One region of the Pseudaeromonas sp. HNCC25DJ182 genome, then DNA from elsewhere that is predicted to be linked to it. Evidence: predicted binding sites of a transcription regulator. Region 1 holds the regulator's gene; the other holds the start of a gene.
The links. The regulator LexA, encoded in region 1, represses DNA repair genes until DNA is damaged. The targets are predictions, from matches to a motif close to ANCTGTNTNNNNANACAGNT.
Positions count from the first base shown of each region.

Region 2: recN (DNA repair protein RecN) is a predicted target of LexA. The motif match lies at 3,804-3,823, and genes of this name have one in related genera.

Region 1 covers NZ_JBVAYG010000022.1:34,668-42,384, reverse strand. The annotation lists gene ACZYUB_RS15520 (hypothetical protein) at 1-873, opposite strand, end outside; gene cysE (serine O-acetyltransferase) at 956-1,735, opposite strand; gene fieF (cation efflux pump FieF) at 1,739-2,656, opposite strand; gene ACZYUB_RS15505 (substrate-binding domain-containing protein) at 3,156-4,139, opposite strand; gene ACZYUB_RS15500 (tRNA (cytidine(34)-2'-O)-methyltransferase) at 4,249-4,713, opposite strand; gene lexA (transcriptional repressor LexA) at 4,870-5,493, opposite strand; gene plsB (glycerol-3-phosphate 1-O-acyltransferase PlsB) at 5,674-7,717, shown strand, end outside.
Region 2 covers NZ_JBVAYG010000021.1:39,940-47,656, reverse strand. The annotation lists gene dnaK (molecular chaperone DnaK) at 1-1,849, opposite strand, end outside; gene grpE (nucleotide exchange factor GrpE) at 2,062-2,658, opposite strand; gene nadK (NAD(+) kinase) at 2,842-3,726, shown strand; gene recN (DNA repair protein RecN) at 3,842-5,512, shown strand; gene ACZYUB_RS15160 (outer membrane protein assembly factor BamE) at 5,637-5,975, shown strand; gene ACZYUB_RS15155 (RnfH family protein) at 6,090-6,431, opposite strand; gene ACZYUB_RS15150 (SRPBCC family protein) at 6,424-6,858, opposite strand; gene smpB (SsrA-binding protein SmpB) at 7,003-7,485, shown strand; RNA gene ssrA (transfer-messenger RNA) at 7,532-7,717, shown strand, end outside.

The DNA.
Region 1 (7,717 bases):
GAGGAACAGTACCAGCTGACTGCCCATGGCCGGAAACCGCTCCGTCACCTGACGGCGCAGTGCCAGGGTCATATTGTGCTTCGGCATCAACAGCATGGAGATCAGGGGGGCGGCCAACGAAATGATGCCGACAATACTCAACTCCGGCCACACCAGCCGCCCCAGGATCACCGTCAGGGCCAGCAGCCCCGGCAGCAACAGTGTCTGCACCCGCAACGGGTAGCCCTCGAAGTTGTCGACGCCCAGGCGGCGAACCTCCAGCGCCGTGAGCAGCATGGCGGCGAGAGAACCTAACACACCGAACGGCAGCAGATGGGTGAAGATCATCCCCGGGGCATAGGTCACGGCGACCGCCATGGCGATGAAGAATGGCGACCAGAAGGCGGCACAGCAATAGATACGGCTGAGCATGATCACCTGTCGCCGCTCGAGCCGGCCTTGCCGCGCCAGGCGATCACCGACCACAAACAGCACCGACATATTGATGACGGCACCCAACAGGTTGACGCCCAGGAGGGTACTCCAGACCCCCTTCCAACCCGGCCAGGTGCCCTTGTTCTGGGTTAGGGAGCCGGTGGCCAGATTCAGACAACTCACCGCCGCGAACAGGGTGACCATATCCACGTTTGGTAACAACAGGTCAGATAACGCCAGTCGCGCGCCCTGACTCCAGGCCAGCAGCAGCAATAACAAGGCGCCCAGGTAGAGCCCCAGACACTGCCGTCGTGCGGCCGGATCCAGGGTCGGCCCCAGCAACAGGGCTGCCCCCCAGGCTAGAACAGCCGCAGGCCAGATAGAAACCTGGAGATAGAGATGCGCCAGATCGGCCAACCACATGCAGAGGATCAGGACACCGGCAATCGGTTTGCTCAAGCCAGGACTCCTTGCGCAGGCTGCGGGCAGGGAGACGAGTGATCCGTCCCGCCTGCCCGGCTCAGGACGGCAGGCGAGCGGGCTAGAGCCCCTGATTCATATCCAAAGAAGGCTTGTCACAATCGGGATGGCCGACTTCCCGGGCGGGAACCCCGGCGACCGTGGTATGCGGCGGTACGGCTTGCAGCACCACACTCCCGGCACCAATCTTGGCACCGCAACCGACTTCTATATTGCCCAGCACCTTGGCGCCCGCCCCGATCATCACGCCTTCGCGGATCTTCGGATGACGGTCACCATGCTCCTTGCCGGTGCCGCCCAGGGTGACGTTTTGCAGGATCGAGACATCATTCTCCACCACCGCCGTTTCGCCGATGATGATGCCGGTGGCATGGTCAAACATGATGCCCCAACCAATCTGGGCCGCCGGATGCACATCCACCGAAAACACCACGGAGATCTGGTTTTGCAGGAACGTGGCTAGCGAATAGCGCCCCTGCTGCCATAACCAGTGCGCGACCCGGTAGCCCTGCAGGGCATGGAAACCCTTGAGGTAGAGCAAGGGGGTGGAGTAATAACGCACCGCCGGATCCCGATCCTTGACCGCACAGATATCGGCGGCGACGGCATCCAGAATATCCGGTTGCGCCGCCAACGCGGTCTCGATCACCTCGCGCAGCACCATGGCTGGCATGACCGCACTGGCCAGCTTGTTGGCCAGTTGGAAACTCAGGGCTGAGCGCAGCGAATCATGGTTGAGGATGGTGGAGTGAAAGAAACTGGCCAGCATGGGCTCTTCGGCGGCCATGATGACAGCCTCTTCACGAATTTTATCCCAGGTGACTTGTTTGATGCAGGCCATAGCTCATCCTTGCGCTTCGGGGTGACGGGAGACAGCGTCTTCCCGTTGCAATACAGAAATAGGGTCCATATGAATGATGACATCGGCCTCCGGGAAAGCCTCGCGGATCTGCGCCTCGGCCCGATCCGCCAGATCATGAGCCTTCACCAGCGGCAAGGAGTCATCCAGTTCGAGATGGAGCTGAATAAAGCGCAACGGACCGGACTGACGGGTACGCAGGTCGTGGATACCATGTACCCCAGCGACCGAGGTTGCCAGCGTGATGATCTGCTCCCGCTCCTCATCCGGCAGTTGCCGATCCAGCAGCGTCTGTACCGCTTCATAGCCAATCTGCAGCGCGCCCTTGAGGATATAAAGCCCCAGCAGCATGGCAAACAGGCCATCGGCCCACAACCAGCCATACCAGGAACAACCCAGCGCCAGCAAGACACCGGCATTGAATAACAGATCGGATTGGTAGTGCAGACGATCCGCCTTGATGGCCTGACTCTGGGTCTTTTGTACCACCATGCTTTGGAACAGCACCAGCAATAAGGTCAGTAACAGGGCCCCGACCGTCACCCAGATACCGATATCCAGATGGCGCATCGGCTCCGGATTGACCATGCGGGAGAAACCATTCATCACCAGCACGACCGCGGAGCCGGTGATAAATGCCGCCTGGGCCAGACTGGCTAGCGACTCGGCTTTGCCATGGCCAAAGCTGTGATCCGAATCGGCAGGCACCAGGGCATAGCGGATCGCCACCAGATTGATGATGGAAGCACTAATGTCCATCAGCGAGTCGGTCAATGATGCCAGCAGACTGGAAGAGCCCGTCATCAACCAGGCGGCCAGCTTGGCGATAATCAGTATTCCGGCGGTTGCCGTTGAAGCCAGACCCGCGAGCGTCACCCAGCGCGAGTAGGAAGTAGTGGTCACAGTGTCATCCCCGACGAACCAGGAGGCATTCCGCACCTCCGAATGTGAAAAGGATCACTATCATACCTGTTGGCAAGGTAAGGACAATCCCCGGCCGAGCCATCCCGCCAGCCAGACGGACAAATGCAGGCCTGCTCCCGAATTCACCCAGGGATAGAATGACGAACGACCTGGCCACGGGAGACAGGAGACGACAGCCGCATCATGGGTGACCACGGGCAACGGAGAGGATGCCAGGAATGGGTGATAAACGCCCCGTCATAGACGTCATCCATAATATGGAACGAGCACAGAATTAAATAATGCATTTAATTGAGCCTAAAAACTTACAATATTAAACAAGAAATAAAGAAATAAAGAAATAAAGGAATAAAAGAATAAAAGAATAAAAGAATAAAAGAATAAAAGAATAAAAGAATAAAAGAATAAAAGAATAAAAGAATAAAAGAATAAAAGAATAAAAGAATAAAAGAATAAATTTTAATCTATGCTCGAATTTTTATTTCCTAATTCGCATCATGCTACCTTCATCATTATATAAATCAAGAAATTGCTGCGCTTGTGCAGAGTGCATATTCTCGACTGTGAGATAAAATACCGGGGTGTAGATCACCTCCTGAGGTGCGGGCTGGCCACCATGAGCCGCCATGACCAACTTGACGCCCTGAAAGCCGATGGCATGGGGCTGCTGAAGTAATAAACCATCAACCTCTCCGGATTCAAGCCCCTGAATCAGATAACGATTATAATCAAAGCCAATATGTATCAGGCGTTTTTTTTGGCCTTTTCTTTTTATTTCGGCCATGACACCCAGCGTCGTCGATTCATTGGGGGTAAATAAACCATCCAATTCGGCCATATTCTGCTGCAAATAAAGGTCCGCATTATGTCGGATTTCAACGATCCCGGAGCCAAGATAAGCGGGCGGCAATAACTTCAAACTGGATTTTTTGATCTCATCGAGAAAACCCTGTTCACGGGCATCGGTGGAAGCCACTCCCGGTTTCAACCTTAAAACCGTCACCGCCCCCTCGCCTCGCAGGCGCGCTATCATCTCTCGCGCCGCCTGTTGACCAGCCCGATAATTATTGGTCATGACCTGGGCGTAGACAGTCCCTAGCGCCATACTCCGATCGATCAACACAATGGGTAAATTTTTTTGTCTAAACAGATCCAGAGTCTTGCGATGTTCCGGTGAGTTGGACGCCAGAACCACACCAATACACTGCTTTTCCAGGGCTTCCCGCAGGATCTGCTCTTGGGCATCGACAGAGGTTTCGTCGTAGAGCACGCGAAAGAAAATATCCACGCCCAGCTCACTGCCCGCCTGCAAAGCACCAGCCTCAAGGGCTCGCCAGAAGTGGTGCCCCGTCCCTGCCGTGATGACGGCCACACACTCCCGGGCAAACGCACTCTGGCCCAGAGACATCATCAACAGGACGCCAATACACAGTGAATAGAGCCACCGAGCGGCAAAGGTCATATCTGGCCACCTTCCGGCATGAAGCCCCTGTGATTACGAGGATGAGCAAAGTATAGACACTCAGGCCTCGTTGTCACCGCCCGATGCCAGACAGGACAGCCACTGGCGCTCAACCCGTGACGGCAAAATCAAGCTGACGCCAGGCCTCGTAGCTGACAATGGCAACGGCATTCGACAAGTTCAGGCTGCGCGAACTGCTGAGCATGGGGATGCGGATCAGATGATCCTGCGGCAAGCTGTTGCGAACGGCATCGGGCAGGCCGGAAGTTTCCGAACCGAAGAGCAGAACATCACCGGCCTGATAGGCAGGTGTGGTGTGAGGCGTCGTGCCCTTGGTGGTCAGGGCAAAGATCCGACGGCCCTGCATGGCCTCGGCAAATGCCGCATAGTTGCGATGACGGGTTACAGTCGCCAGATCGTGATAGTCCAGACCGGCCCGCCGCAGCTTTTTCTCTTCCAGATCGAAACCCAGAGGTTCAATCAGATGCAGATGGCAGCCATTATTCGCCACCAGACGGATGATATTGCCGGTATTGGGAGCAATTTGCGGTTCAAACAGGGCGATATGAAACATCGGAGCAATGGGGACCTGAGGGGAAAAATGCCATTCTACCCCAAGGGGAAACGTCTGGAACGGGGAAATTGCCACGGCATGCTGTGGATTACGCCACCGTAGCATGAAGACTGGCAGGCCAGTCCGCTGTCCGGCCTGCCTGCCAAGATGAACAAACTAGTGCCAGCTGCCGTTGCGGATCACACCCACCGCCAGCCCTTCAATGCTCAGCGATTGTTCGGTCAAATCGACCTGGATCGGCTCCAGCGCCTCGTTTTCCGGCAGCAAACGCACCTGATTGCCCTTGCGCTCGAAGCGTTTGACCGTGACCTCGTCATCACCGACCCGGGCCACCACGACCTGACCGTTGCGCACCTGTTCGGTCTTGTGCACCGCCAGCAGATCGCCATCCAGAATGCCGATATTTTTCATACTCATCCCCTGCACCCGCAGCAGGAAATCGGCTCTGGGTTGAAACATGGCGGGATCGATCTGGTAGTGAGTCTCGACATGCTCGGCGGCCAGGATTGGCTCACCGGCCGCCACCTGACCGATCAATGGCAGGCCCAACTCCTCTTCGACTACGTCCTCTTGCAGCAGCTGAATGCCACGGGAAGTACCCGGCATGATGTGGATCACCCCCTTGCGCGCCAGGGCCTTGAGGTGCTCCTCCGCCGCATTGGCAGACTTGAAACCCAATTGGGCAGCAATCTCGGCCCGGGTCGGCGGCATTCCGGTCTGCTGCATGCATTCCTTGATCAGTTCCAGCACTTCAGTTTGGCGAGGGGTCAGATGTTTCATGGCGTTTGCCTGTCTATTTATACAGATAACTGTGAGTATATACAGGCATTTATCAAGCGCAAGATAAATGCCGGACAAAGGTTACAAAAGCTCTCCACTCATGACACAAGTCAGCATTCCACGACAAGTCGGGCCAGTTTTGCTATGCTGGCGCCGCATTTTTTTTGAGGATACAGCACCATGTCCTTCGGCTTTTCCCTGGCCCGGGCCCTATGCCGCTTGCCTGTTCGTCTACTGGTCAACCACAGCAGTCTCCCGGAAGACCCATTGGGCCAATTGGGTCTCGACTTGGGACGACCCATTGTTTATGCCCTGAGCACTGACTCGCTGAGCGATCTGCTGACCCTGGAGCTCTGTGCCAAAGAGTTGGGACTGCCCAATCCATTTTCGCCGCTCACCGTACAAGGGGTGAGTCACCCGCGCTATGTCTGCCTGGATCGTACGCCGTCGCTCCTCGGCAACCCGCGCAGTGGCATACCCCACCTGGACACCTTTCGCGAATGGTTGAGTCTGCACGAACAGAACGCGCAACTGGATATCCAGTTGGTTCCGGTGACTCTGCTGTGGCATCGCGCCCCGGGCCGTGAACGCCCGCACCGGCTACAACCGCCACACCAGACGCCAGGCGCATTGCGCAAAGCCGCTATGGTGTTGCTGTATGGTCGGGAAAACCGGGTCCGCTTCTCGACGCCAGTGTCTTTGCGTAGCCTGGTCACCGAGCTCGGCACCGACGAAGTGGTGGCTCACAAGCTGGCACGAGTGGCGCGTATCCACTTCAGCCGTCAGCGTCAGGCCGCCAAGGGACCACGGCTGCCCGATCGCCAGGCCCTGTTTCGTGAACTGTTGCGCAGCGACAACATAGTCCGCGCCATCGCCGAACAGGCGCAGAGTGAAGGCAGCAGCGAAGAGCTGATGCGCGCCCGGGCCCTAGGTTATCTCGACGAGATGGCATCCGATTTCTCCTATCGGCTGATCCGCTTCGGCGACTACTTCCTCGGCTGGCTATGGAATAAGCTGTATCGCGGCATCACGGTTCGTGGTGCCGAGAAGGTGCGCCGGTTGGCCCGGGAAGGCCATGAGATCATCTACATGCCCTGCCACCGCAGCCACATGGACTATCTGCTGCTCTCCTATGTCATCTACCATCAGGGCATGGTGCCGCCGCATATTGCCGCCGGGATCAACCTGAATTTCTGGCCGGCGGGGCCCGTGTTCCGTCATGGTGGTGCCTTCTTCCTGCGGCGTAGCTTCAAAGGCGACAAGCTCTATAGCACAGTGTTCCGTGAATACCTGAGCCAGCTGTTTGCCCGTGGCTATGCGGTGGAGTATTTCACCGAAGGTGGCCGCTCCCGCACCGGACGACTGTTGCAGCCGAAAACCGGCATGATCGCCATGACGCTGCAGGCGCAGTTACGCGGCATCAAGCGCCCCCTGACCTTTGTCCCCGTCTATCTGGGCTACGAGCATGTGATGGAAGTGAACACATACCTCAAGGAGCTCAAGGGCAGCCGCAAGGAGAAGGAGAGCCTGTGGCAGGTGGTCGGGATCCTGGGCAAATTGCGCAACTTTGGCCGCAGCTTCGTCAACTTCGGCGAGCCACTGACCCTGCATCAGTTCCTGCAACAGCAGGTTCCCGAATGGCGGGATGACATAGATCCAACCGGCCAATGCCGCCCCGAGTGGTTGCCCGCGACCGTGGATATTCTGGCCAAGCAGCTGATGACTCGCATCAATGACGCCGCCGCGGTCAATGGCCTGACCCTGAGTGCTCTGGCTCTACTGGCCACCGACAAACAGGCACTGCCGCGGGAAGATCTGCTGGCCCAGATCCGCCTCTACACCGCACTGTTGCAACGGGTGCCCTACAGCCCGTTCAATACGGTGCCGACGGCCAGTGCCGAGGAGCTACTGGAGCAGGCACTGGAGCTGAACAAGTTCCAGGTGGAAGAGGATAAGCTTGGCCAAATCATCAGCATGGATCGCTACCAGGCGATCCTGATGACCTTCTACCGCAACACGATCCTGCATCTGTTCGCGCTGCCCAGCCTGATCGCCACCCTGATCGAGCGTAACGAGGGGATCAATGACATCGATCTGCTGGCGCGTTGCCGACGGATTTATCCATTGCTCAAGAACGAGTTGTTCCTGCGTTATGAACTGGAGGCGCTGGATACCCAGGTGCCGGCTATTCTCGCCGCGTTCCAGGAGCTGGCGCTGATCGAAG
Region 2 (7,717 bases), on a different contig from region 1:
CATCACCGCCCTGAGCATGGGCTTGTTGCTGAGCTTGCTGCTGGGCAATCTCCATCAACTTCTGGGTTGCGGTCATCAACTCTTGCTGCTTGGTTTCGATGACTGACTTGTCATCGCCCTTGGCTGCATCTTCCAGTGCCTTGATGGCATCTTCAATCTTCTGCTTTTCGTCGCTCGGCAACGCGTCACCGGCTTCGGTGATTTGCTTGCGCGTGGCGTGGATCAGAGCATCGGCCTGGTTGCGAGCATGCACCATCTCTTCAAACTTCTTATCTTCGGCGGCGTTGGCTTCTGCTTCACGAACCATGCGCTCGATTTCAGCATCAGTCAGACCGGAAGAAGCCTGAATGGTGATCTTCTGTTCCTTACCGGTGTCCTTGTCTTTGGCGGACACATGCAAGATACCGTCGGCATCGATGTCGAAGGTGACTTCGATCTGCGGCAAACCGCGTGGTGCTGGACGAATACCTTCCAGATTGAACTGGCCCAGAGACTTGTTGTCGCTGGCGCGCTTACGCTCACCCTGCAGAACGTGAATGGTCACCGCAGACTGGTTGTCATCAGCCGTCGAGAACACCTGTGACTTCTTGGTCGGAATCGTGGTGTTTTTCTCAATCAGAGCGGTCATGACGCTGCCCATGGTTTCGATACCCAGCGACAGCGGGGTCACATCCAGCAGCAACACGTCATGCTTTTCACCAGCCAGTACGCCACCCTGGATCGCGGCACCCATAGCAACCGCTTCATCCGGGTTCACGTCTTTACGTGGCTCTTTGCCGAAGAAGTCGGTCACTGCCTTCTGCACCATCGGCATACGAGTCTGACCACCGACCAGGATCACGTCATCGATCTCGGATACCGACAGGCCGGAATCCTTGAGTGCGGTGCGTACAGGATCCAGTGACGCCTTGACCATGTCTTCAACCAGCGATTCCAACTTGGAACGAGTCACCTTGATGTTCATGTGCTTAGGACCAGTCTGATCGGCCGTGATGTACGGCAGGTTGACGTCGGTCTGTTGGGCAGAAGAGAGTTCAATCTTGGCCTTTTCTGCCGCTTCTTTCAGGCGTTGCAGTGCCAGCATGTCGTTACGCAGATCCATGCCCTGCTCACGCTTGAACTCGTCCACCAGATAGTTGATCAGACGGTTGTCGAAGTCTTCACCACCCAGATGGGTATTACCATTGGTCGCCAGTACTTCGAAGGTCGTTTCGCCGTCCATTTCATCAATTTCGATGATGGAGATATCGAAGGTACCACCACCCAAGTCATAGACAGCAACCTTACGTTCGCCCTTGATCTTGTTGACGCCATAGGCGAATGCAGCGGCAGTCGGTTCGTTGATGATGCGCTTGACTTCCAGACCCGCGATACGGCCGGCATCCTTAGTCGCTTGACGCTGAGCATCGGTGAAATAGGCCGGTACGGTAATGACCGCTTCAGTCACCGCCTCGCCCAGGAAGTCCTCGGCAGTCTTCTTCATCTTCTTCAGCACTTCGGCTGAAATTTGCGGCGGCGCCATGCGCTTGCCTTTGACTTCAACCCAGGCATCGCCATTGTCAGCACGGGTGATGCCATACGGCATGATCTTCAGATCGCGCTGTACTTCTTCATCTTCAAAGCGACGGCCGATCAGACGCTTGATCGCAAACAGAGTGTTCTTGGGGTTGGTGACCGCCTGACGCTTAGCTGGTTGACCAACCAGAATTTCGCCGTCATCCGCATACGCAATGATGGACGGAGTCGTACGATCGCCTTCGGCGTTTTCGATGACACGAGCATGGTCACCATCCAGAATGGCCACGCAAGAGTTGGTCGTACCCAGGTCAATACCAATGATTCTACCCATTTCTAATCTCCGTAAATCTGCAAAAATGCGTTCAACTTGTCTCTTGTGTTGCTAAGTGGGGATATGAGTGCGGAATTTCAATCGCCGCAGCTCATTTTTTTCGTCCCGGACTTTGCCGTTGTCCTAGATATGGGGGTACCCATTCCCGCCTTCAAGAGCCCGGCGATAAAAAAACCCACCAGACGGTGGGTTCTTCAAACACTAGACCCTGATCAGGCCTGTACATCCACGCTGGGCGCACGGGCGACCATCACCATCGCTGGACGAATGATACGGCCATTGAGTTCATAACCCTTTTGCATCACGGCGATCACCGAGTTGGGCGCCACCTGTCCATTCTCGACCATGCTGATCGCCTGATGGCGATTGGGATCAAATGGCTCACCCAGCGGATTGATCGCCTCGACACCAAATTTGGCCACAGTGCTCAGCATGGAGCGCAGGGTCAGATCAACACCTTCCAAGGTCGGCTTCAGCGCCTCATTTTCCCGATCCGATAACTCCAGTGCGCGCTCCAGGCTATCGATGACCGGCAACAACTCACCGGAGAACTTCTCGAGCGCGAACTTGTGTGCCTTCTCAACATCCAGCGCCGAACGACGGCGCAGATTTTCCATCTCAGCAGCAATGCGTAACGCGCGGTCTTTTTCTTCCTGCGCAGCGGCTTCGGCTTGCGCCAGCTTCTCCAACAGGGCTGTCAGCTCGTCGCTAGCTGTGGATCCGGTGCCTGCATCGGCTAGCTCTGCATCGAGCAGCGCCTCGGTATTTTGCTCTGCACTTTGTTCCATCGCTTGTTCCTGGTTACTCATCACGTCTCCAACACATCAGTTTCTTACACTTGCAGCCTATTATGGGGACTAAGCGCTGCCTTTCAAGGTTTGATGCCGTCTTGCACCAGACAAGAGTGGACGGAAACTGAAAAAACGAGTCTGATTAGACGCTTGAATGAATCAGGATATACTTCAACATCCGCTCGCTACGCAGGATCCCACATGCCAGCACAGTTCGACACCATAGCCCTGATCGGCAAACCCAATCACATCGCTACCAATCAGACGCTTCGTTGCCTATACGACTTTCTCACCGCGTGTGGCCGTAATGTTCTGGTAGAGAGCCGGGTTGCCGAGCAGTTATCCGTACCGGTTGCGCAGGCCCTCGAGCTGCAGCATCTGGGCAAGGTGGCTGATTTGGCCATCGTCGTCGGTGGCGACGGTAATATGCTTGGTGCGGCACGGGTTCTGGCGCGCTATAACGTTCCTGTTCTAGGTGTGAACCGGGGCAATCTGGGCTTTTTAACCGATCTCTCCCCGCAGGACTTCGAGGCACCGTTACGCGCTGTACTGGATGGTCACTACCAGACCGAATCCCGCTTTTTGCTCAACGCCAGCGTCTACCGCTATGGTGAGCTGAAGGCAAGCAGCACGGCCCTCAACGAAGCGGTGCTGCATCCGGGTAAGATTGCCCATATGATTGACTTTGCTGTACATATCGACGACGTCTTCATGTACAGCCAACGCGCCGATGGCATCATAGTCGCTACGCCCACCGGCTCTACCGCCTATGCGCTCTCGGCCGGCGGCCCGATCCTGACTCCCCAGCTCAATGCCATCGCCCTGGTCCCCATGTTCCCCCATACCCTGAGCTGTCGTCCGATTGTCATTGACGCGGACAGCGAAGTGAAACTGGTGGTCTCGCCCGACAATATCGATGATCAGTTGCAAGTCAGCTGTGACGGCCACATCTCGCTAGATGTCCATCCGGGTGACGAAATCATCATCCGCAAATGCCAGCATACCCTGCAGCTCATACATCCGCTGGGTCACAGCTACTTCAATGTGTTACGCAACAAGCTCGGCTGGGGCAGCAAGCTGTTCTGACGGCTGACACTCGACTGCGCTCAAAAAAAACGCATCGCGTCCATTCATCCCTGTTTACTGTATTGATAACCAGTATATACTGTTTATCAATACAGTGATTTGAACAGGTGCTGTCATGCTGACTCAATTAACAATTCAGAATTTTGCCATCGTTAAATTTCTCGAGCTGGAGCTTCAAGGCGGCATGACCTGCATCACCGGCGAAACCGGAGCCGGTAAGTCCATCGCCATCGATGCCTTGGGGCTCTGTCTGGGAGAGCGCGCGGAAATCAGCATGATCCGTCCAGGCGCCGAACGGACCGAACTGACGGCACGTTTTAATCTGGGCAACAATCCGCTCGCCCGAAGCTGGCTGCATGAGCAGGAGCTGCAAGACGAAGAAGAGTGTCTCTTGCGCCGGGTGATCACCGCCGAAGGCCGCTCCCGGGCTTATATCAACGGCACACCAGTCCCCTTGACCCAACTCAAAGCCCTCGGACAGTTGCTGATCAACATCCACGGCCAGCATGCCCACCAGTTGCTGCTCAAACCCGAGCACCAGCTGACCATCCTGGATGGCTATGCCGGCCATCACGATCTCCTGCACGCCACCCGCCAGCATTATCAGAACTGGCGCCAGCTCCAGCATGAACTCAACCGCCTGCAGCAAGATAAAAGCCAGCGGGAATCCCGTCGCCAATTGCTGGAATATCAGGTAGAGGAGCTGGACGAATTTGCCTTACAGGCCGATGAATATGAAGCCATTGAGGCGGAACATACCCGTCTGGCCAACAGTGGCGAGATCATCAGTGACTGCCAAGCATGTCTCGATCTACTCTACGATAACGAAGACGTGACCGCCGCCAGCCTGCTCAAGAGTGCCGTATCCCGTCTGGAGGAGCTCTGCAGCCTGGATGAAAAGCTGCAACCTGTGATGACCATGCTCAATGATGCCCTCATCCAGGTCCAGGAGAGCCAGCAGGAACTGCGCCACTATCTCGATCGCATGGAGCTGGATCCTGAGCGCTTCGCCACCCTGGAGTCACGCCTCACCCGAGCCCTGGAGCTGGCACGCAAGCACCATGTCAAACCTCAGTCGTTGGCCGCCACCCACAGTGAACTCCGCGCCGAGTTGGATAGCATCAGTCATGATGATGCGCGGCTCGATGCTCTAGCTGCAGAGCAACAACAAGCTAGAAACGACTATCAGGATGCCGCCAGTCGGCTGAGCGCCAGCCGCCAGCGCTACGCCGCCGAGCTAGCAGAGCTCATCAGTCAGCGCATCCGCTCCCTTTCCATGCCCGATGGTCAGTTGCAGATCCTGGTCAGTAACCCGACAGCTGCGACCCCTTCCCCACTGGGGATGGATCATGTCGATTTCCTGGTTTCCACCAATCCGGGTCAGCCTCTGCAGCCGTTAGCCAAAGTCGCCTCGGGCGGCGAGTTATCCCGGATCAGTCTGGCGATCCAGGTGATCACCGCCGAGCGCGTCGCCACTCCAAGCCTTATTTTTGACGAAGTGGATGTCGGCATCAGCGGACCAACCGCGGCGATTGTCGGCAAATTGTTGCGCGAGCTGGGTGCCTCGACCCAGGTCCTGGTGGTCACCCATTTACCGCAAGTTGCGGGCCATGGCCACCAGCACCTGTTTGTCAGCAAGCAAAGCGATGGCGCATCCACGGAAACCCGGATGCATGCCCTATCCCATCAAGGGCGTCTTGATGAACTGGCGCGCCTGCTGGGCGGTGATCAGATCACCAACAATACCCTCGCCAATGCCCGAGAACTGCTGGTTGCAGCGCCATAACGCCGCCGGAGCAGCAACTAGCCGGTGAAGTAAATATGCGTCAGCTCTTCAGACGCACTTTTACTTCGCTGGCGTTCCCCGCTATCATCTGGCCTGCTTATTGAATTGAATGAAGAATTTGCTGATGCGGAACAACAAACTGGTTATTGCAACACTGACCGCCGCTATGCTGCTGAGCACCGGCTGTGTCTACCGAATCGATGTACCGCAAGGTAACTTCGTGGAGCAAAAGCAGATCGAACAATTGCGTGCTGGCATGAGCCGGGCTCAGGTCGAGTTTGTGCTGGGCAGCCCCATGGTTGAAGATGCCTTCGACAGCAGCACCTGGCACTATGTGTACTATCTGCGTGAAGGCTGGAATGAACCCAAGCAGAAGAATCTCACCATCCGTTTTATGAACGACAAACTGTCCAGCGTCAGTGGTGATTTCCCGCCGCCAGCCAGCTTCAACCTGCCGTTATAGCGTCCGAAGATTTACCTCTTTCAGCGCCAATATCCGTACCTCGATCCGGATATTGGCGATATGAACCACAGCGTCCCCCCCCCGTTTACCACTGTCAGCAACCCGAGTGCTGCATCAATGCTTGCGCTGCGGATTTACAATCCCGCCGGTGACCTTATCGGCACGGCCTTCGTCTTTTGCCTTTTCGGCCCGCTTGCGGCGCATCTCCCGTGGATCGGCGGTCAACGGGCGATAAATTTCGATGCGTTCTCCCCCAGCCAAAGCGGTCGTCAGCGGAACAATACGGCTGTAAATTCCGACTTTCATCGTTGCCAAATCCAGCTCGGGAAACCGCCGCAGCACGCCACTTTGCTGCAGTGCCTGCTCGATGCTGGAGCCAGAAGCGACCTTAAGCGCCAGCAACACCTGTTTTTCCGGCAAGGCATAGACCACTTCGATATTCACCAACTCAGCCACCATGAACCTCCTTCGCCCGCTGCGTAAACGCATGCACCATAGAGCCAACCAACTCGTTGAAAATACGCCCGAATGCCAACTCGACCAGACGGGAACTGAATTCAAACTCCAGTGCCAGCTCTACTTTACTGGCCTGTTCATCCAGAGGTGTAAAACTCCAGACGCCGCTCAAGCGTCGGAAGGGACCATCGACCAAATCCATCTGGATCGAACGACCTGCTAGCAGCAGATTCCGAGTGGTAAAGGATTTATGGATCCCGGCTTTGGCGACCTCCACTCGGGCCACTATGGAGTCCGCTTGGGATTCCAGGACTTCGCTGGCGACGCAACCAGGCAAAAATTGCGGGTAAGCATGAACATCATTTACCAACTGATACATCTGTTCAGCGCTATACATCACCAACGCACTGCGGTTGATTCGGGCCATACACTCTCCTCGTTCACTCGCCGGCGATTCTAGCATTCGACGCAAAAATCGCACCATATCACGGCTCCAATTGATCGCATGGTTTTACAGCGCCCCGTCGCCACGTATAATGCCCGACCTGATGTAGAGGAAAGGTTTAGCCCCATGAGCAAAAACAAAAGTAAAAACGCCGGGTCCTCGACCATAGCGCTGAATAAAAAGGCTCGTCACGAATACTTCATTGAAGATAAGTATGAGGCTGGCCTCGAATTGCAAGGCTGGGAAGTCAAATCACTGCGCGCCGGCAAGGCCAACATCGGCGATGGCTACGTCATCATTCGTGATGGTCAGGTCTACCTGTTTGGCGCCAACTTTACGCCCCTGAGCCTGGCCTCTACCCACGTGATCTGCGATCCCACCCGCACCCGTAAACTATTGCTGCAGAAGAGCCAGATCGAACGGCTGATCGGTCTGGTCGAACGCCAGGGTTACACCCTGATCCCGTTGGCGCTGTATTGGAAGAATGCCTGGGTCAAGATCGAGATCGGTCTGGCCAAGGGTAAAAAAGAGCACGACAAGCGCGATGACCTCAAAGAAAGAGAGTGGCAACGAGATAAAGAACGGATGATGAAGAACAAAGGCCGCTAAGCCTTGGAGTTATCAACTCTTTACGGTAAGATGGCGTCAACACATTGGGGCTGATTCTGGATTCGACGGGACACTCGAAACCCAAGGTGCATGCCGAGGTGCGGTAGGCCTCGTTAATAAACCGCAAAAAATAGTCGCAAACGACGAAACCTACGCTTTAGCAGCTTAATACCCTGCTCGAAGCCCTTCTACCCTAGCTTGCCTATGTCCTAGGGGATTGGAAGGTCATCTT